DNA from 3 places in the Paenibacillus sp. P13VS genome. Region 1 is predicted to be linked to each of the others. Evidence: riboswitches for the same ligand, from Rfam matches in the RefSeq annotation. Region 1 holds a riboswitch; each other region holds the start of a gene.

Region 1 (7,241 bases):
AAAATTGCTGAAAGACAGCGGGAAAGTAGAGTGGACACCAAAGGTCCGGTACGGATATTTGGACCAGCATACCAAGCTGACTCCTGGCAAAACAATCCGTGACGTTTTAAAAGATGCCTTCCTTCCCCTGCTTGAGCTGGAAAAGGAAATGATGGCCATTACAGACCAGATGGCTGATGCAGATCCAGACCAGCTTGAAAAATTGCTGGAAGAAATGGGTGAAATCCAGGAGCAGCTTGAGCAGGGCGATTTTTATTTGATTGATGTAAAAGTGGAAGAAATGGCAAATGGCCTCGGATTATCCGCTATTGGGCTTGATCGTGACGTCGCTGCACTAAGCGGGGGACAACGGACGAAAGTATTGCTCGCCAAGTTGCTGCTCGAGAAACCGACGGCTCTTTTGCTGGACGAGCCAACCAACTACCTGGACGTAGAGCACATCGAATGGTTAACACGATATTTAAAAGATTATCCTTATGCATTCATCCTGATTTCGCATGATACGGAGTTCATGAATGAAGTCGTTAACGTCATTTACCATCTGGAATTTGCTAAATTGACGCGTTATGCTGCCAACTACAATAAGTTTCTCGAAATGGCCGATATGCAAAAAGCTCAACATATCGATGCTTATGAGAAACAGCAGGAATATATTAAGAAACAGGAAGATTTCATTCAGCGTAACAAGGCAAGAGCCTCCACATCCGGACGTGCCAAAAGCCGCGAGAAGCAGCTGGGCAAGATTGAACGAATCGATCGCCCGGATGAAGCGGCAAAACCGACATTTAAATTCAAAGATGCCCGTGCCAGCAGCAAAACAGTATTCGAGGGAATTGATTTTGAGATTGGTTATTCCTACCCTTTGCTGCCTAAAATGACAATGACAATCGAACGTGGTGAGAAGATAGCCATTGTTGGATGTAATGGTGTAGGTAAGTCGACGCTGCTTAAAACCATCTTGGGGAAAATACCTCCGATTAGCGGTAAAACGTTTCTGGGGGATTATCTGGAGACGGCTTATTTTGAACAGGAAGTCCGTGCTGGCAATATTACACCGATTGAAGATGTGTGGAACGAATTCTCCCATCTGACACAGAATGAAGTACGAGGACATTTGGCACGCTGCGGTTTGAAAAACGAGCACATCACTCGTCCGCTGAGTGCGCTTAGCGGGGGAGAACAAGCGAAAGTGCGCTTGTGCAAGCTTCTGATGCGTGAAAGCAATTGGATCCTGTTTGATGAACCAACAAACCACCTGGATGTAACAGCAAAAGCGGAACTAAAACGAGCTCTGCAAGAGTTTAAAGGTACAGTACTGCTCGTTTCGCATGAACCTGAATTTTATCAGGATTGGGTCACCAAAACATGGGACGTCGAAGCCTGGTCTGAGAAAAACTAATTGTTCCGCAGCAATGAAGTGCTCTAGAATCAAAATATTCATCGACAAGAGTTTGAAAAATCAACGGTGACAAAAAAAGGTGTCTATGGTAACATAGGCTACAACTTCATACGATCACTAGGGGGGCCGCTCGTTGCGGCTGAGATGGAATAATGCGATTCCGGACCCTTTGCACCTGATCTGGATTATACCAGCGTAGGGAAGTGGCGCGTTTTAGTTAATGATATGGGCAAATTAATATTCGATTTTGAAGCGAATGTGAATGCTCAGAAGTGGAACATGAAGGTGTCTCGTATATGGTTTAATAGCTTGTATACCTGACAACTGGCATGTAAAGCTCATTTAACTAACTTGACATGTTATCGCGGCCACTCCCTACGGGAGTGGCTTTTTTGTGCTTACATATTGTGACGGCAGGGAAGGTGAAACCAAACGGATATCTCTAGGAAACTTGTGAATTCATTATCGTTTGAGCTGCATGCTGTTTCGCCGGGCATAGGGGATGAAAAACGTTTTGTAAAGATTGCAACGAATTTATGGCCCTTGCTTGACTATATTCACATCCGGGAGAAACATTTAACCAATGAACAAAAAATCCAATGGGCGTACAGTTTACTGTACGCAGGAATTCCAGCTGATAGGATCGTGATCAATGGTCTATGTGAGTTGAATGAGTTGGAGAAACATGTAGCATTTCAGAGGGTTCATTGGGGCCAGTCCAATTTGGCGACTATCCAAGGCAGCAGCCTGAACAAAAGCGATCGACTTCGTCTCGGCATTTCTGTTCACTCTCTTCACGAAGCTAGAGTAGCTGAAGAACGGGGAGCAGATTACCTCTTTTATGGTCATGTATTTTCCTCCAGCAGTAAACCTGGGAGCAAGCCGAGAGGGCTATCTGCACTGTCTGAAATATGCTCAGCTGTTTCCGTTCCCGTAATTGCCATTGGCGGTATTGGACCGGCAAACATATCTGCTGTACGTGCAGCCGGAGCAAGTGGTGCGGCAGTAATATCATCTATCTGGACCAGTGATAATCCGCAACGCGCAGCAGCAGCCTTGAGGCAGGCTATTGAACGGTAGAAAATAAGACGGAACGCGGGGGTGAATGAATGAGCGGAGAAGCCAGAGGGCGAAGACGAAGTGGCAGACTTTACCGAAATGCAGCAGCTTTTACGGCCCAATTACGTGGAGAACTTCGTGGCAAGCTTCATGCCGAAACGATTGTTGTGGGAGGCGGCATTATAGGTTGTGCCATCGCGTATGAGCTAGCTTCACGAGGTAAAGAAGTGATTTTAATCGAGCGTGCACGTATTGCAGGTGAGACATCTTCTGCCGCAGCGGGCATGTTAGCTGCAGACAGCGAGACGTTTCATACTACTCTGATGTCAAAGCTAGCATATGAAAGTAGAAAACGACTGCATCAGCAAAGAGAACAGCTTCAACGACTAAGCGGCATTGAAATTGGCCTGCAGCAGAATGGATTCATTACACCATTTCGAAATGAAGACGAGATGAAAAAGTATTGCGATAACAGAAGAAGTACAGATTTGCTTACAGAGCAAATGTGGTGGGATCATTCCAATCTTCAACGTGAAGCCCCGTGGATAAGCAAGGAAACTTTCGGGGCTCTGTATAGAGCTTCAGAAAGTGAACTTCTTCCTGTCAATTTGGCACATGCCTATGCGGGCGCAGCTCAAACAATGGGCGCCAAAGTAATCGAAGGTGTACAGAATGTAAGTCTATCTGCCGATTCGAGCGGAATCCAGGCTGTGGAAACGTCGATTGGAAGATTAACGTGTAAGCATGTTGTTGTCTCAGCTGGATTACAAGGTGGAGAGATATTGAAGCAGGTGGGTCTTCACCTGCCCACTCTTCCAGTGAAAGGTGAAATTGCAGCAATTCAATATGCGAAACATGATGCAGATTACAGACCTGACAAGACGGTTTATGCAGATAATGTATACATTGTCCCCAAAGCAAACGGAGAAGTTTGGATCGGAGCAACCAGTCTACCAGGACACTCGGATCGGGATGTAACTGTTGAAGGTATTCAAAAGCTGCTTACATCCGCAGCTGGCTGGGTCCCTGGAATTCAGCAAGCCCAGTTTATCCGTGCTTGGGCAGGGGTTCGACCAGCGACTCCTGACGGTTTGCCTTATCTGGGAGCTTATAAAAGCATACCTGGGCTATATGCCGCATTTGGACATTACAGAAATGGCATCTTACTGAGCGCAATAACCGGCAGTCTGATGGCTGATTTGATTGCTGGCCATTCTTCGGAGGAACTTGGCATTGATGAATTGAGTCCGGAGCGTTTGAGCAGAAAGGAGATTATGCAGTGAACATCATCGTAAACGGGCAGAGCATGAACATTGATGAAGATTTGAATCATGTGGATCAGCTGCTGCAATCTTTTAATTTGCAGGTGAAAACTGTGGTGGTTGAGTTAAATCGCCAAATTCTGATGAGGGAGCACCATGCATCGACTGTTTTAAGAGACGGAGACCGAATTGAGATCGTACATTTTGTGGGAGGCGGTTAAAACATGCTGAAGATAGGACATCATTCATTTCTTTCCAGATTGTTGTTGGGTACGGGCAAATTTGAGGATTTGGATATACAGAGTCAAGCGGTAGAAGCGTCAGGAACCGAAGTGCTGACTTTTGCTGTTCGACGCCTGAACTTGGAAGATCGGGATAAACGCCACTTCCTTGATACACTTGATTTGAAGCGATTCACGTTACTTCCTAATACCGCAGGTGCTTCCACTGCAGAAGAGGCCGTCCGAATCGCTGAACTTGCCCGTGCCTCAGGACTTTGTGATATGATAAAAGTAGAAGTGATCGGAGATGGAGTCACGCTGCTGCCAGATCCGATCGAAACGTACAAGGCCTGCGAGATCTTGCTGGGAAAAGGCTTCATCGTACTGCCTTATATCTCGGATGATGTGATTTTAGCCAAACGGCTGCAGCAGCTTGGGGTTCATGCAGTCATGCCAGGTGCTTCACCGATCGGAGCTGGGAGAGGCATTATCAACCCGTACAACCTGGAAATCATAATCGAGCAAGCGGTAGTTCCTGTAATTGTGGATGCGGGATTGCGGTCCCCCAAAGATGCTGCTTATGCCATGGAGCTTGGGGCGGATGGTGTGCTGCTGAATACGGCGGTGTCCGGTTCGGGAAACCCGGTTAAAATGGCAAAAGCAATGCGAATGGGAGTTGAAGCGGGAAGACTTGCTTATGAAGCAGGTATGATACCCGTTAAGCGTTATGCAGCAGCCAGCAGTCCGGCGGAAGGAATGGTTCATACATGATAGAAGAAACAAATTCAACGGAGCAAAGTGATCGATATTCGAGACAGGAACGATACGCTCCGCTTGGCAAAGAAGGTCAGCGAAGACTAAACAACAGCAGGGTTGTTATCGTGGGGGCCGGTGCACTGGGAACCGGCATTGCAGAGACGCTCGCCAGATCAGGTATTGGACACATTACCATTGCGGACCGGGACTATGTGGAATGGAGCAACCTGCAGCGACAGCAGCTCTATGTTGAGCAGGATGCAGCTCAGCGAATGCCAAAAGCGATGGCAGCCCAAAAACGCCTGCGTGATATCAACTCCTCGGTTGTCATTGAAGGCAAGGTGATGGATGTCCGTGCAGACGAGCTGGAGGATCTCATTCAAAATGCAGATCTCATCATGGATGCCACGGATAATTTTGATACAAGGCTGCTGCTTAATGACATGTCCCAGAAATACCGCATTCCCTGGATTTATGGGGGGTGTGTGGGGAGTTATGGTATCACCTATACATTCCTGCCTGGGGATACCCCTTGTCTGAACTGTTTACTTGGCGAGGTACCGCTCGGTGGAGATACTTGCGATACATCGGGGATTATACCCCAGGCTGTGCAGATGGTAACGGCGAACCAGACAGCGGAAGCGATGAAGCTTCTTAGCGGTAATGAAGGTGCGCTGCGGCGTAAGCTGTTGTCGTTTGATGTATGGCGGAATGAGTACATATCCATAAATGTGGATGGGGCCAAAAAAGCAGATTGCCCTTCCTGCGGAAATACCGCTTCTTATCCTTACCTTTCCGCTGCCAATCTGGAGAAAACCGATGTGTTATGCGGTAGGGATACGGTACAGATTCGTCCTTCTCGCTCCATGAAGCTGAATCTTCAAGATACGGCTGAGCGTCTGAGAAGGCTTGATGAAGGACCAGTTGAAGTCAATCCGTTCCTGATCTCTTTTAAGACAGGGGTGCATCGATTGGTTATTTTTCAGGATGGACGTGTTTTGGTTCATGGTACAAAAGATACTGCAGAAGCTCGTACACTCGTACATCGATACTTTGGCTAAATGATTAATTTCTCGAGTCTGTTCCCTATAGGGGAATGGACTTTTTCGTTTTACGGCATGCTAAACAAACAAAGGTTGCTGTACTTCAGGTGAAAATGATTAGCAAATTGGTCATGTTACACCTTGTCAGCGGTATGAGACAGGCCGGGTGAAAACGAAATGAAAACGTCCATTTTACTTATTGGTGCCGAAGACCGAACGAACTCGATTAAGGAAGTGTTGTGTACCGAAAGTTACTCCGTTTTTGATATTAAGTGGGAAGAACTGTATCAGGAACAGGATGCTGGGCTGGAAACCTGCAGCATGATTATTGGCGTAGTGGATGAGGAGCATGACAATTCCATTGTGGAGGAACTGCAATGGCTAATGGAGTACAAGGAAGGCGTCGTACCAATTGTCGTGATTACACCACAGGCAACCCCGGAACAGATCGTCGCTTGGCTTGATCAAGGCGCGAATGATGTCATTGTTGAACCGTTTCAGTGGAAAATCGTGATGGCGAGAATTCGAAATTTACTCCGTGTCTTCTCGAATGCAGCCCGAACGGATGAGGAGGTCATCGTCGTGCATGATCTTAAAGTGAATCTGCGTTCACGCAGGGTAAGTCGTGCAGGGGAATATCTCATGTTGACACCTAAAGAATATGAACTGCTGGAATTTTTGGCCAGACACGTGAATGAGGCGTGTACGCGGAGTGCAATTCTTAGGGAAGTGTGGGGGTATGATTTTGCGATGGATACCAACGTAGTGGACGTATACATTAAACATCTGCGGGTTAAGGTGGATAAAGGGAGAGATACTAAATTGATCCATACCGTACGCGGCATTGGCTACATGCTTCATACAACTTAATGAATGACTCCGAGCATTTATATGACGTTAAGTTACCAAAATACACCTGTTTGTAATCCTCAGAAATCCGGGTAAATATAAAAGGACCGGATACAAGATCCGGTCCCAACTGCCTGTCTATAGTAGTATAACTACAGTACGCGGCGAGCTTTAATATATGTTCTTTTCCAAGTACCGGAATCCAGATCCGAAATGGTTACACCAGGAGCGCCGTAAGTGTGCAGAATTTTGCCGTTGCCTGCGTATACACCTACGTGAGTGATGTTTGAACCTGTGGAACGGCTACCGCTTGAGAAGAATACGAGGTCTCCTACACGCAGGTTAGCCTTCGATACAGCTTTACCTTCTTTGGATTGTTTTACAGACGTACGTGGCAAATCTACACCATACTTCTTAAAGATATATTTCATAAAAGAAGAGCAGTCAAAATATTTCGTAGTGGACGTTGACGCGCCAAATTTATATGGTGTTCCTGTAAATTTCTTGCCGTAGTTTACAATTTGTTGTCCAGTAGATACGGATGCAGTTGCTGCTTGTGCAACAGGTGCATTTGTCATTAATACAGCTCCAAAACCTAATGTAGCGCACAACCCGACGGTTACGGCCTTTTGGACTAAGATGTTTGTTTTCA
Region 2 (7,241 bases), on a different contig from region 1:
CAGCTGTTTCAACAGCTGGTTGGCTGCCTTCTCGGTATTTTCGAATGTCACTGCCCATTCTTCAAGCAACTTCACATAAGTGGGCTCCAGATCGGGAACCAGTGCCCGAATAACAAGCGTATGCTCTTTCTCCTGCTCCTTCCAGAATCTGATCTCTTCCAGGATGCGCAGAGGCAGCAAGGGTCCATAGCCAGACCAATTCATATGCGGCAAACCTCCATTCAATTCAATTGTCATATCAGCCATTCAAGGGATACGCTGTGATTCACCATTTATAATCGTCCCAAAAGTATATTCTCCTGCCGTGTTGTCCTATGTGTGCATAAAAAAAAGCCCCAGAGGGGCTCTGATCACCGGAAGATTCTATTCACCGGTATTGGTATTTTCCACATCGTCGCTGCTTGTCTTCGTCACATGACTCAGGAACGTAGAGACACGGCGGAGATACTCCTTCGGATGTTCCCGGAAGATCAGCTCATGATGCGCGTCCTGCACGATCCATTCCTCTGAGTAGGTGTTCGTCTGGTTAGCGGCAAGAAGCTCGGCGATTGGATAGGGTGCCTTCTCATCCTCCGTCCCGTGAATGAAGAAGATCGGGAACGGATAGTCTTTCTTTTTCACTTCCTGATACGGAATCTGCTGTAATCCGGTGCCATTCAGAACCGGGAATAACAGATTCATGATCTGCAAAGTTGGTTGTCGCGGCAGATCAATCTGGTTATGAATGTTGTGATACAGTGTATCCGGCTCCAGCAGGAAGGTGCTGTCGAGAATCATGGCATCCACGTTCTCGGTTAGCAGTCCCGTCTGTAATGCTGTGCCTGCGCCCATCGAGAATCCCCAGACAACTAGCTCCTGAGCACCGCGCTGCTTGGCGAACTGAATGGCACCAAGCAATTGCTGGGACTCGGCTTTGCCTCCTGTAGCGACTGCCTTGTTCACCTGTGAGGCGAAACCATAGTCAAACATCACTACGTTGAACCCGAGCTGGTGGGCATAGTGTGCCAGGTCATACATGGGAACCCAGGTTTCCTCCCGATTGGCCCCATATCCATGACTGAAGATAATGGTTTTGTTGACATCCGTGTCTGCGGGGATATACCAGCCCTGCATCGTACGGCTGCCATCTGCTGCCGGGAACGTGATATCCTCATACTTCATGTTCTTGGCCTGCATTGGATTGGAGAACACGGGAGCTACGGTCGGGTTGGATAATACCCAGGCAATATAACCGTGTAAGGCAATGAAACAAAAGAGCAGAAAAAATACAACGGAGAGCAGCAACGCTACGATAATATGTTTGAACCGGATCAGCCTCGGTGATAACGAAGAAGGCAGATCGGACACTTTCGTTTGCAGCGGGGCTTCGCTCTGGGATGTCGGAAACATGATTGCCCCTCCTTATTAAGATCAATTGAAGATAACAACGAGTTCAGATCAGATAATATATCTTGGTGTCCTTACTGACATGTGCAGCAAAGTCTTGCTTATATATCTTTATCGTATGTTTCCATATAGTCAAAGTCAATTGATTGGAGGCATTTGTTACGCAATTGTTATATAGTCCAAAAGATATATGGTTAACATTTCCTGATGGTGCAAATTGCAGGGGATTTAGTCTTATAAAAAGAAAATATTTACACTTCTTAACGTCATGATTTGGCTCATTTTGGTTTACAGATGAGATCGTTTCTCATATAATTTATGTAACCAAGTTTCATGTGATGAAACATGAGGAGGGCATTATGCCATGGAAGACCGCAAATTAACCGTCCGGGCTGTGGAACGGGCGCTGGATATATTATTATGTTTTACCACACGGAGCGATCTTGGACTCACGGAAATTGCGAGCCAGATTGGTTTGCACAAAAGTACGGTTCACCGTCTGATGGCAACGCTGGAGGAGAAGGGCTTCGTCATTCGCGATGCGGCCACTGAGAAATACAGGCTCGGTATTCGAATCTGGGAGCTGTCTGCTCATATGTCCCGCAGTGATGACCCTGCCATTTTGCTGCTTCCTGCGATGGAGCGGCTCAGAGATCGTTTGGGAGAAACAGTCAGTCTGTACCTGCGGGATGGCAGTGAGCGTATCCGTATTCAGGCTGTTCAGAGTGATCAGGCCATCCGGCGGGTGGCTCCGGTTGGTGTCCGTCTTCCTCTATCGGTAGGGGCTTCCAGCAAGGTACTCATGGCATTTGCGACGGAAGAAGACCGAGAGGAACTGATGAATGGCCCCGAATGGCCCGTATTTATCGATCCGGAAGTTTATCTGGCCCAGATGGGCGATATTCGGGAGAATGGATATGCGACCAGCTACGAAGAACGTGAGCCTGGAGCGGCTGCAGTATCCGTTCCCATTATGGATCGTAAGGGGAATATTGCTGCTGCGCTATCCGTATCGGGTCCCGTTAGCCGCCTGTCCCAGGAAACTTTGCACGAATATGCACCTGTACTGAAGGAAGCAGCCGCGCAGATGGGCCTCATGTTGTCCTGATCCAGCATGCAATGGAAGATAAAGGGTTGTATTTCCGACTGGCTTGCGCTAGTCTGTAATGGACAGCTCAGCGGGGCTGGAATGAATTGAATATGGAACTGCGGTACACATACCGCAACTGTTAAACGTTACTGGGGGAGTCCGAATTGTCCGGACTGAGACGGGATCGCATGAGATCCCGGACCCTTTGCACCTGATCTGGATCATACCAGCGTAGGGAAGTAATCGGCGATATAACCACGAACACCTGCATAATTTAGCCTTTGGCATGTCTCCACTTGTGGGAGCTTGGCATCAGGCTTGTTATGGGTGATGGACATAAGCCGGTTCCCTCGGGAACCGGCTTTTTTATATACAGCGTCAAGCGATCATCCGCAGCAGAGGGGAGTTGTCTTCTTTTGCGGGAGAGCTGGAGTTGGGTATAACCCACTTATGCCTGCGCCAGATTCTGTCTGCGCTATGCCGCTGTAATGTTCTTTCTTCGGAAGTTGGCCGTTCTTTTCTTGCCTATGCGTGGATGATATGGAACGGGTGCACGAGCAATCAAACTGGCCCATCCATGGGACGACCAACGAGGAGGAAGAGGTAGCGATGAGCATAAACAACAGAACAACAGCACAGGAACATGCAGGGCAGGGGTTGGAAAAAGGAACAGTGGCGGCTGGACGGGTCCAACCGTTTCCCGGCAGCCGCAAAGTTTACATTCAGGGCTCACGTCCGGACATTGCCGTACCCGAGCGTGAAATTGCCCTTCATGACACGAATACCCCCCAAGGGGTGGAGCATAACGAGCCGCTGCGCGTGTACGATACGAGCGGCCCTATGACGGATCCCGGATTTCACGCTGATATTCGGGCAGGCCTGCCAGCTTTGCGTGCACGATGGATTACGGAACGAAACGATGTAGAGGCATACCAGGGACGTACCGTCAAACCGGAGGATAACGGGCTAAAGCCTGGAGGGAAGAGAACCGGAGCTGAAGAATATCCAGGCCTCCGCGGCAAACCGCTGCGTGCACAATCCGGACGCTGTGTCACCCAGATGCATTATGCGAGGCAGGGCATCATTACGCCTGAGATGGAGTTTGCAGCTATCCGTGAGGGCGTGGAGCCGGAGTTCGTCCGGCAGGAGCTGGCGAGCGGCAGGGCTATTCTGCCATCGAATATTAATCATCCCGAGAGCGAACCGATGCTGATCGGACGTCATTTCCACGTGAAGATCAACGCCAATATCGGTAACTCTGCCGTATCCTCTTCGATTGAAGAGGAAGTGGAGAAAATGACTTGGGCGGTACGCTGGGGGTCCGATACGGTAATGGATCTTTCTACGGGCAAGGATATCCATACCACCCGGGAATGGATCATCCGCAATTCCCCGGTGCCGATCGGGACGGTGCCGCTGTATCAGGCGCTGGAGAAGGTGAATGGCGAAGCCGAGGCACTCACCTGGGAGTTGTACCGGGATACGCTCATTGAGCAGGCCGAGCAGGGTGTGGATTACTTTACAATCCATGCAGGCGTGCTGCTGCGTTACATACCGATGACAGCCAAACGGATGACGGGCATTGTGTCTCGGGGTGGGTCCATTATGGCAGCATGGTGCCTTGCACATCACCAGGAGAATTTTTTGTACACGCATTTTGAAGAAATCTGTGAAATCATGAAAAGGTATGATGTGGCCTTCTCTCTCGGAGATGGACTTCGCCCGGGCAGCATCTATGATGCCAATGATGAAGCTCAGATGGCTGAACTTGCTACGCTCGGTGAACTGACACAGATTGCGTGGAAGCATGATGTGCAGGTGATGATTGAGGGGCCAGGACATGTGCCGATGCACAAGATTAAGGAGAATGTCGACCTTCAGATGGAGATCTGCAAGGAAGCACCATTCTATACACTCGGTCCCCTGACAACCGATATTGCACCAGGCTATGACCATATTACCTCAGCCATTGGAGCGGCGATGATCGGCTGGTTCGGAACGTCGATGCTCTGTTATGTGACACCCAAGGAACATTTGGGCTTACCAAACAAGGATGATGTAAAGGAGGGCGTCATTGCCTATAAGATTGCGGCACATGCCGCTGATCTGGCCAAAGGCCATCCACGTGCACAGCGCCGGGATGACGCGCTGTCGAAGGCCCGTTTCGAATTCCGCTGGCGGGACCAGTTCAACCTGTCCCTGGATCCGGAACGTGCGCTGTCCTACCACGATGAGACACTCCCGGCTGAGGGAGCCAAGGAGGCCCATTTCTGCTCCATGTGCGGACCTAAATTTTGCAGCATGCGCATTACGCAGGATATTCGTGCCTTTGCCGCAGACAAAGGCTTGACCGAGAATGAGGCTGTAGCGGCCGGGATGCAGGAGAAGGCTGAGGAATACCGTTCTCGATCCTAAGCTCGTTACAGCGCAATTTAAGCAGCCTAAGATAACTAAAAGCCGTTCTCTCCACTACTGGGAGAAGAACGGCTTTTTACAGCTTTAACGCCTACCAATATTCAATTGCTGCTCCAAATAAGATGTCAGCGATGCGAGCGGGCTGTAAATCTCACTTCCCGTATTTACTGAAGCAAGGGCAGCCGCAGGAGCCATGGATAGCTGAGCAGCTACGACTATTTTCTCTGGTGACTGTGCAGCTAGCTGCTGCAGGCCCGTAGTCACTGCCTCCATATATCCTTCCTTATCGCCGCGCATGATCAATTCAAATGTACCAGGAATTAATGCGGCTTTTGTTCTCGAAACAGTCTCAACATTTGCCTGTTCGTCGGTTTCCTCTTGCTGTAGTGCTTCATTCACCCGCGCCATCGTTCCTTCAACCGTTGCTGGATTGGTAAAAGCAAGAATGTATTCCTGCGAATCCTGCTGCAGCTTCTGCAATAATGGATCATCAATACCGATAACGGGGATGGAGAGTTGCTGTGCTTCGTGCGCCAGTACAGCGGCAAACAGGGTACAGGTGACCAGAATGGCATCTGCATGACACTGGGCAATCCACTTTAGTGTCTGGGATACCTTTTCTCGAATGACAGCCTCTGAGAAGTCCGTATCCTGCTTAAGGCGATCCAGACCGGGATCGACATAATGCACAAGTTCCACTTCATAGGGGGCGAGCACCTCTTCAATGAGTGCAATGTTGGAGTAGTGAGCGTGATAACAGCCGATCGTGATCATAATGACATCCCCTTCGCCAATGCTTCTTTTTGTGAGTCGTGAGTGCTGCAGATATTTAGTTCATTATAGGAATCATACAAGGGAACTGTACAGCGTTTAAACCAATGCAAATAACCGTCCCTGCGCCATATGGCAGAAGGACGGTTCTATAGTCAGACTCCAATACAGTCAGGTTTCATTTTATCGCATGGAAGGAGATGCGTTCTTTTGAGCCATTTTTTGCTGCAGAATTTCGTGAAAGGATAGACCTTGAGTGTTCTCATTCTCCTTTTTTGGAGCAGTGGTCGCCGTGTTGCGCGGATACTGGTGGTGGTACGGGATCATTTGCTGAATAGGCATGCGGATCATCTTGGTTCCTCCTTTTGGGTTAGATATATAAGTTGAGCATGTAAATATTAAATTCATCTTAATATAGGCTATGTATTTGAACAGGTAGTCGTTCCAAGTGCGCATATAGGTACATGTGACTTGTTAGACGAAATCGGGAAGTTATGACGTAATTCCAATTGGATTGTAGTGATTTTACCCCGTATTTAGGAGATGTAAACGGTTTGAGGGAAATTCAGGAATAAAGGACCTGAAATACAAGGTTTGATATGGGAGGAACGAATCGGTTGTTAAGTGAATAGTCCCAGTTTCAGGAATGTCAATTGTGACGAAAATAAGACAAATTGTCTGGGAGAGTAGGTATCATTGAAGCTAACTAACTTGGTACCATAGTCGGTTGTTGTGAGCGGATGGGGGTGGTTTTATACGTGTTTTAGAGGTGAGACAGGGAGCAGCACCCAAAAAAGCCATCCAGCGAGCTGGACGGCTTTTGCAACGTTAATCTGGAAATGTAAATGGAAAATCTCACTACTCTGTAGTTGGCCCAGCTTGTTTTACCGCAATATAGATATCGACCTGAACTTGGGCAGGATCCACACTCCGTTCATCATATAACTCGAAATCACCGGTAAACGTTCGCTCGTTCTGATGGCTCCAGCCCCAAACGGCGCCCCATGCTTCACCTACAACTTCTGCCATTGGACCCTTGCGGGAGGTGAATACGGCGTATGTTGCTGGTGGCAATTCGATGGAGTTCATGCCAGCTGGTAACGTTTCATCTGCAGCTACCTCGTGGCCTACGAGGATGGTGTATTCCCCGTGTATACCATCGGTATAATCTGTATAGCAGCCGTATCGGGGTGCTTCCGGTGCAGGAATGTGTTCTGACGTGAAGTAGCGGCTCCATAGATCCTGAATGCAGCCTTGGCCGCTCATCTCGATCGCGTTGGTCGTTCTGGCTGATATGCCAGCCAGGCGTTTGCCAGGAAGTGTAACATATCGAACAGGTTGAACGGAGTGCGTATAGTTGTTACCTTTCGGATTGGATGCGCTCCATCGTTTCAAAAAGGGAAGCTGATTGCGCAGCATTGCCCGCGCTGATTCCTCATCCATACCTTCTTCGATGAGGATCGCGGCGCACATCTCAATCATGCCTTCCAGCGTAATATTGGGCTGTTGGAACATGCCTTCTTTGTAGCAATAGATGCAGTATTCACGGGTTGCACTTCCATCTGCTTCCGTTCCGAAT
Region 3 (7,241 bases), on a different contig from region 1:
CACATCCGCTGTTGCTGCTTGCAGAAAGGGATAATTCAGCTTGCCCTGATTGGTCCATGTGGATTTCCACGGTAACGTTGTTGGGAGTGTTTGACCAAGAATTTTGGTTGTGAACTGATAGTCGTCCGAACGACTAAAATGCCAATCCGAAGGGACCACATTATTACGATCATCCACCGGGATGTTCCAGCGTGTCTGCACCAGCTTTCCCGTCTTGCTAAACGTGATCAGAAACTGTGCGTCTTCCCGCTCATATCGCCAGGTCTGTCCAATGCTCATGGAAACATGGGTTTCATTCAGATTCTGGGAATGCTCTTTCCAATCCGGCTCGCCGAGCCACTGGGCAGCTTGTTTTGAGGTCGTGCTTTTATCTAATAAAATATCCGTCAGATGACGCACATCCGCTGTAGACATGGAGGCCTGTTTCCCGAACCAGCCGTCCGTTACGTTCACGCGCTGCTGTACGTCCTTCGCCTTAACCCACATTATGGCTGGACGGTATACGTTCGACTCTTTGTTCCAGGTCCGCGGAGGTACGGAGACACCATACCAATCCTTCGTCGCTGCAACAATTAGCGCATGATCTGTTAGAGAACGGGCAGAAGGCCAGCTTGTCTGGCTTCCAGGATAGAGATACAGTTTACTTCCCTCCCGGAGTGTAAAGTTCTGCGGAGTGGACCTTTTCATCGTCTGGCTTTCCTTGGATGCGTACCATCCCGGTACCCAGAAACTTCCGAACTCGCTATGATTCAACCTAATCCATTCTCCGCGAACAACCTGTACTTTCATCTTCTCCCCGCCGGAGGTATATGTAGATATTCTCATCAGATCAATGGGAACCTTGTGATCAACCGTTTGGTTATACATAGGAAGGCCTTTTCCCAATGTGACAGTTTCTCCAGCTTTATAGGTTATGGCTGCCGATAGGGCTTGTGTAACTGATTCTGGGGCTTGGCCTTCACGGGCAGCCACATTCAGATCCAGCAGCATGTATCCTGTAACGATCACAGCAGCTGCTCCGGTAATGGTGATCCACCTGTAACCCTTTTTTCGCCGGTTCCCGCCTGTCTTCACGTTGGTTCACTCCATCCATTTGAAGTTATTTCCATTAAAGACGTTTTGAACAAGAAAAAGTTACTGTACTGCCAAAATAAAATGTCTGTCCCTTCTCTTCATCTGACATCCAGCATCGCCGGGTAATAAGGGAATTGCCAACCTAGCGTGTAAGCCATAGTAAGGGTTGCTATAAAATACAACACAAAATACAGATCCGCCCGGGAATACCCGGTCTGGATGTAATACGTCCGGCTCGCGCCGTCCGCGAATCCTTTGGCCTCCATGGCGATGGCCATGCGCTCTGCACGCCGGATGCTCTGCGCCAGCAGGGGAATCGCATACCGCTTCAAGGTTCCATAGACGTTCCAGTATGAGACACGCTGCTGCGTACCGCGGATGCGAATGGCATAACGCAGCGTCTGGAATTCGTCCAGCAGAATGGGAATCATGCGCATGGCGGCCAAAAAGCTATAGGCATACTTGGGCGGCAGACGCCACTGCTGCATCAGCGAGTAGAATAGACGAACCGGACGTGTGGTCAGGCCAAACAACAATCCCGCAGCCGCCATGCTCAGGGAACGGAACCCCAGGTGCAGCCCGCGATAGAAGCTCTCTTCCGTGATATGTATCAGTCCATATTTGTACCACATCGTCTCGCCTTTACCAAACATCATCATGCCTGTGGATGTGGAGATAAAGATCAATATAAAAGGCGAAGCATAGAGCAGCAGCCGATGCCAAGGATGACCCGTCCAGCATAACAACAGAAGCATGACAACCGCTACATTGATCATGACGTTCAGATTGTGAACAAGAATAACCAGGATAAACATCAGGGTCAGGAAAATAACTTTTAGGCCCGGATTCACGGCGTGCAGCCAGGTTTCAAGATGAGGAAACGACAGCTGCATGCGTAACCCTCCCCTCTTCTACAGTCCACACTTTGGTACAATATCGGTTCACGATCTCCTGATCATGTGTCACCATGACAACAGCCGTCCCCGCGCGACGCAGGCGCTCCAGTTGTCCCAGCATGGCAAACGTATTACGTGCATCCTGTCCGAATGTGGGCTCATCCAGCAGTAATATCCGCTGTCTGCGAACCATAGCAGAAGCTACACTGAGACGGCGTTTCTGTCCCATCGACAATTGATACGGGTGCCTCCCAGACAGCTCCCTGAGTCCAAATTGCTCCAGCATTTCAATGCTTCTGGCCCGTCGCTCTTCCGCAGTAAGTTCTCCGCCGAGCAAGGAAAATTCCACCTCATCCAGAACCGAATTCGTAACGAATTGAAATTCCGGATTCTGAAACACGAATGCAATGCGGTCAGCCAGCTCTCTGGTCCTGCCGGGCCGTTGTCCTTCAACACGATAATGCCCCGTCGTCTTCAGGATATTCATCAGGGAAAGCAATAATGAACTTTTTCCAGCGCCATTAGCTCCAACGATTCCTACCCAATCCCCGTGAAATACGTCAGCATGATCGATCTGTACAACCGGATTCTTCCCCCGCAGCCCTGTGAATTGCCTCAATTCGAGTGCCGGATGGTGTGCACATGATTCCCTGGAATCATCTTCTTCGACTTTTGCGCAATTGCCGGATCCGGACTCCACATGCTTAAAGGCATCTTGAGAAACCTGTCGCTTCGCTTCAACCTTCCGAGCTCCACGTTCCTCCCATACTCCCGGATACCAGATGCCATACTCTTTGAGCATATCCCTCTCGTTCGCAAAGACCTGATCTGCCTGGCCGTCAGCCACAATCTTTCCTTCGGGTGATAGCACGATGATTCGGTCAACCACATCCACCACCTCATTGATTTTGTGTTCCACGATAATGAGTGTCTTATCTTGTGCGACCTGCTTCACCGTATCCCATACCTGCGTGGTTCCCTCATCATCGAGCAGTGCAGTTGGTTCATCCAGAAACAGGACATCCGGCTCCATGGCAAGAATAGAGGCAATCGCAAGGCGCTGCTTCATCCCCTGGGACATCGATTGAATCCATGCACGATTATGTTCAAAAGAAAGGCCAACGAGCTCCATATAATGTTGAATCATCTCAGGCATCCGGTCCCTTGGGATATTCCGATTTTCAAGCACAAACGCAATCTCTTCATCTGTATAGGACATGCAAAATTGGGTATCCGGGTCCTGGAATACAATGCCTGGCTGAATCGGCACCTGAATCTCATCACATTTCATCGGGATCTCCACGGAACGCGGAATAAGACCGCTCAATATTTGCAGCAGCGTGGACTTGCCTGAACCACTTGGACCGAGCAGCAGCACTTTTTCCCCTTTACGCACGGAGAGAGACAAGCCCTGAAATACCAGGTCCTGCTCTCCCGGGAACTTGCACCTTAGATTGGTAACGCCTACCGCCTGCATATTCCCTTCTCCGTTCATTTAGTCCAGTGCCTCATAATCCTGCTTGGAGACCGGTCTCAATGACCGGGTCACGCCCGTGAGTTCAAGTGCTTTCGCAAGATAATACGCAAACACACCTGCAATCAGAATGCTTCCAATGAAGCGGAAACCGATAAACAATGTGTAATTCCACGTCGATAACGAGTCAATATAACCATACTGGTAATCGAGCAAAAGCGAAGCTGCTGCTGCCCCAATGGCTGCGAGACAGGTGACGAACAGATTCGTTTTGCGGTACAGAAATGCGGCGAAGAAGATCTCTGCGCCCAGCCCCTGTAACAGACCGTATACCAAGGTGGACATCCCCCATTCACTCCCGAGAAAAGCACTGACGGTTGAGGCTGCTACTTCAGCCAGAATGGCCACCCCCGGCTTGCGAATGATGACATAGGCGAACGTGCCCGCCATAAACCACATGCCATAGATCATCTGTTCCGCATGCACGCCGAAAGGCTTCATCAGATCATACGTCGGTCCCCATATTTTGTAGATGACCCCGAATACAACCGCGATCACGATTGTCACCAAAATATCGGTTAACCTCAATTTGTTGCTGCGCACTGTTGTTGACATGTTCTCTTCTTCCTTTCTCTGCTCCCCATAAGGTTATGAAATGAAAATAAAAAAAGCCTCCCCGGTTCCGGGAAAGCTTGCGCGTATAGTGGTAAATATCATGATTGGAGTAACTCAGAATAAAATGAAATCCGGTTCATTTCACGAGGGAAGCCTGCTTCCGCTCGCATTCCGAGATCAACCGTTCCATTTTCATTCCCCAAGTTACCTATCATGAATTCATGTTCTCTACGCTGGCATTACCCAGATCAGATATACGGTCAGCGGCATAAGGCCCCAATCTCAGCCCAACTTCATTGAGCTCCCGGTTCACTTTATTTCATTGCTACTAATGTACACTACATGGGTATTTGTGGCAATAACATATAGGTCGAACAAGGTTTCACTCTGGTGAATTCCGTTTAAAGAAAGGGTGCCAATTCCATTAATATGAAACATTTAGGAGATATTAGCCGTCTATAGACGTGAAAGGGGATTGATGATATGAATACAACCAATACAACCTGGCAGCAAAAAAAGTGGAAATGGATCCTTGCCGCTTCGATCGTTACCGCAGGAACGGCACCTGCACTGATGTCATCCCATGTAGTGGAAGCGGCAGCGATACACCAGCCTACAGCCTATATTAACAATGTTCCTGCCGAATATGATGTGGTTATTCGCCAGGGAGTTACGTATGTGGCGCTTACGGAACTGAAATTTCTGGGTGACTATACTTTCGGGTACAACAACAAAACGAAACAAATCAGCATTAGTACAGGAAGCGACAAGTATATACTTACCCCTAACAGTAAAATCATTAAGAAAAACGGAAAGGATGCGGCGATGTCCTCTGCTCCGATTCTGGTAAATGGCAAAGCCATGCTGCCGCTTCGTGCAATCGGTGAAACCTTCGGTGCAGAAGTTCGATGGAGTCAGGCTGCCAAGGAAGCTTATATCTATACGCCAGATGCATCGATTATTGAGGAATACAAAAGTGCTGACCTGACCATTGCACGTGAGGCTGCGCTTCGTCTTCCGCGTTTTTCGGATTTAAAACAGGCACGCCTGGACATCCGTAATCCACTGGGTCCTGTCGACTCATCGATGACTTACATTTTTGAAAAAGGACAGAAGGACCGCTTTTTCATCAACGAAAATAATGATCTCATCAGTTACTACGAAATCAAAAATGGAACTGCCCTGCTGAAATGGCAGGCCAACGTGGGCAGTGCAGCCGGAACAATCGGAGATCTGTTCTTCATCAAAACCAAAGCTGTAGCAGAAGCTGGGAAGCGCCCATCGGTAGCAGGCCAAACTCTTGTATCGTTTAAATACTCTCAGATGCTGGAAGAGACTTCCTATGAGGTCATGAACAAGTCTGGTTCCATTGATTCAGGTTCCTCTGCCCCGCAGAAAGACAAAATCATCGTTGCCGTTCCAGAAGAAAACTAAGTACTACTGAGAGATAGCAAAGAGATAGCAGAGAATGCAGCATTTTTCAAAATCTCTTTTATCTCGTTTTATAGTAAACGCAAAAAGGCATCCTTGAGGGTGCCTTTTTGCGTTTATTATAAAGAGGAATTCTGAACATGAGCCAACTGTATCCTCTTTATCTTCCGGTTGACATACGATCCTCAATATTGCGTATTCCCCGATTGACTTGTTTTACCCGATGCGAATCCCTTGAACAGGGTAGGCACTTTGGAATAACGGGTATTCGTTATTTTGCCGACCGTAGAGCTGCTGTCTGTGCGCAGAATGGAATCCTTCACATTGGAAATGTTGGAGCTGTCCACGTTCATGGTAACCGCGTAAGAGGTTCCCCCATTTTGTCTTACCAGTTTGCCGATATCATCAGCTCTGAAGTTTTTGATGTTAATTGTCCCCGAAGCGTTCATCTGGAACACCTTATCATATGCCTTGTATGCTGCACCACCCGTAATGTTAACCGTACCCGAGGATTTAAGCGTGAGTGCATCTTCACCGACATCATTCCAGGTTACATTCTGAATATTGCAGTTGCCGTAACAATGGACGCCATCGGCTGCCGGTGCCTCGATCACTACATTTTTCAGTGTAGCTCCTGCCTCAAGACGAAAGATTGGTTTTTGGTTCTCGGCCTGACTGCCGTCACCCAATGTGTTTGGGTCTGCGGCAACACTCTTTCCTTTGCCATCATAAGTCTCACCTGCTTTGACAATGATCGTTGTCTTCACAATTTCGGGAGCAGCGGACACGGGTAATGCACCAAATACAGAAGCGACCAGACCAGCAGAGAGCAGCAGCGATAACATTTTTCTCATACGTAAATCCTCCCTTATACGAATATATTGGTGTACAAGCCAGCTTGTCTTCCCGGATCCCTTAAGAGGTGCACCTCTGTTCTGGACCCTACCCTGATCCTACCAAAACAGGAGTGTAATGATAATAATCATTAGATTAGATTTCCAATTGTCGGCATGATTCCTGCATTCTTCGCATTCTTTGTCGATCCATTCCGCATGGAATGTGCTGATCTTAACTTTCGGTATGCTTCATTTAAAGTCTGTAAAAACTGCAGAATTCTAGCCGAAAAATAAAAAAGACCACGTCATCTGTTTCCAGACAACATGATCTTAAGCAAGAACAATTCATTTTCCAACTTGCTTGACTAGGCTCCGAACCGCTGACGATATCCGCACTTCCGGCATAGTTCCTCCACAGCTTCCCGCTTGGAAAAACCATAAACCAGATTGTTCGCCCGCTCGCCTTCGACAATCTCCGAGAAAGACTTCTCATGGACGTTACCGAGATTGATGACACCTTCACCATCAAGGCAGCACGGAACAACCGTGCCATCCACAAGGACGGCCGCCTGACTGCGCAGCGCATGACAGAAGCCTTTGCCATCATCCTCTGGTGCATCCAGACTTGGCCACTGGAACTCGTGGTCCTGATTGAGATAGACATTCGGTGCAATTTTGACGCCGCTGCCTGGAACCACCTTTTCCTCAATGCGGAAATCCAGGTTGAACTCGCGCTCCAGGACCTCCAGTGTTTCCCGGTTCCGATTCATCTGGGCATTCGTGAAGTTATCCTGCGTTAGATTCCAGAGCCGGAACGAGATGATAACATTGTGCTTCACAGCTTCCCTTGCAAAAGATAGAATGTTGCTGAGGTATCCCTCACGGTCCGTCGATCCCTCATGCCCGTCAAAGCTG

Evidence for each region. A riboswitch is a leader RNA that binds a small molecule or an ion and turns the genes downstream of it on or off. The one in region 1 is predicted to bind thiamine pyrophosphate.
Region 2: linked by a shared signal. The riboswitch ahead of thiC (phosphomethylpyrimidine synthase ThiC) and the one ahead of GUA98_RS09290 (thiamine phosphate synthase) in region 1 are both predicted to bind thiamine pyrophosphate.
Region 3: linked by a shared signal. The riboswitch ahead of GUA98_RS13150 (ECF transporter S component) and the one ahead of GUA98_RS09290 (thiamine phosphate synthase) in region 1 are both predicted to bind thiamine pyrophosphate.

Annotation. Positions count from the first base shown of each region.
Region 1 is NZ_WYEV01000003.1:1,002,078-1,009,318, reverse strand. It holds gene GUA98_RS09295 (ABC-F family ATP-binding cassette domain-containing protein) at 1-1,399, shown strand, start outside; TPP riboswitch at 1,509-1,618, shown strand; gene GUA98_RS09290 (thiamine phosphate synthase) at 1,853-2,479, shown strand; gene thiO (glycine oxidase ThiO) at 2,509-3,741, shown strand; gene thiS (sulfur carrier protein ThiS) at 3,738-3,941, shown strand; gene GUA98_RS09275 (thiazole synthase) at 3,945-4,712, shown strand; gene GUA98_RS09270 (ThiF family adenylyltransferase) at 4,709-5,758, shown strand; gene GUA98_RS09265 (response regulator transcription factor) at 5,918-6,610, shown strand; gene GUA98_RS09260 (C40 family peptidase) at 6,742-7,241, opposite strand, start outside.
Region 2 is NZ_WYEV01000015.1:48,008-55,248, forward strand. It holds gene GUA98_RS25940 (Fe-Mn family superoxide dismutase) at 1-246, opposite strand, end outside; gene GUA98_RS25945 (alpha/beta hydrolase) at 364-1,389, opposite strand; gene GUA98_RS25950 (IclR family transcriptional regulator) at 1,751-2,494, shown strand; TPP riboswitch at 2,618-2,731, shown strand; gene thiC (phosphomethylpyrimidine synthase ThiC) at 3,086-4,891, shown strand; gene GUA98_RS25960 (hypothetical protein) at 4,976-5,665, opposite strand; gene GUA98_RS25965 (hypothetical protein) at 5,846-6,013, opposite strand; gene GUA98_RS25970 (zinc ribbon domain-containing protein) at 6,521-7,241, opposite strand, start outside.
Region 3 is NZ_WYEV01000004.1:757,585-764,825, forward strand. It holds gene GUA98_RS30155 (PQQ-binding-like beta-propeller repeat protein) at 1-1,074, opposite strand, end outside; gene GUA98_RS13140 (energy-coupling factor transporter transmembrane component T family protein) at 1,173-1,967, opposite strand; gene GUA98_RS13145 (ABC transporter ATP-binding protein) at 1,942-3,465, opposite strand; gene GUA98_RS13150 (ECF transporter S component) at 3,466-4,059, opposite strand; TPP riboswitch at 4,268-4,378, opposite strand; gene GUA98_RS13155 (copper amine oxidase N-terminal domain-containing protein) at 4,543-5,493, shown strand; gene GUA98_RS13160 (pectate lyase) at 5,676-6,344, opposite strand; gene GUA98_RS13165 (radical SAM/SPASM domain-containing protein) at 6,692-7,241, opposite strand, start outside.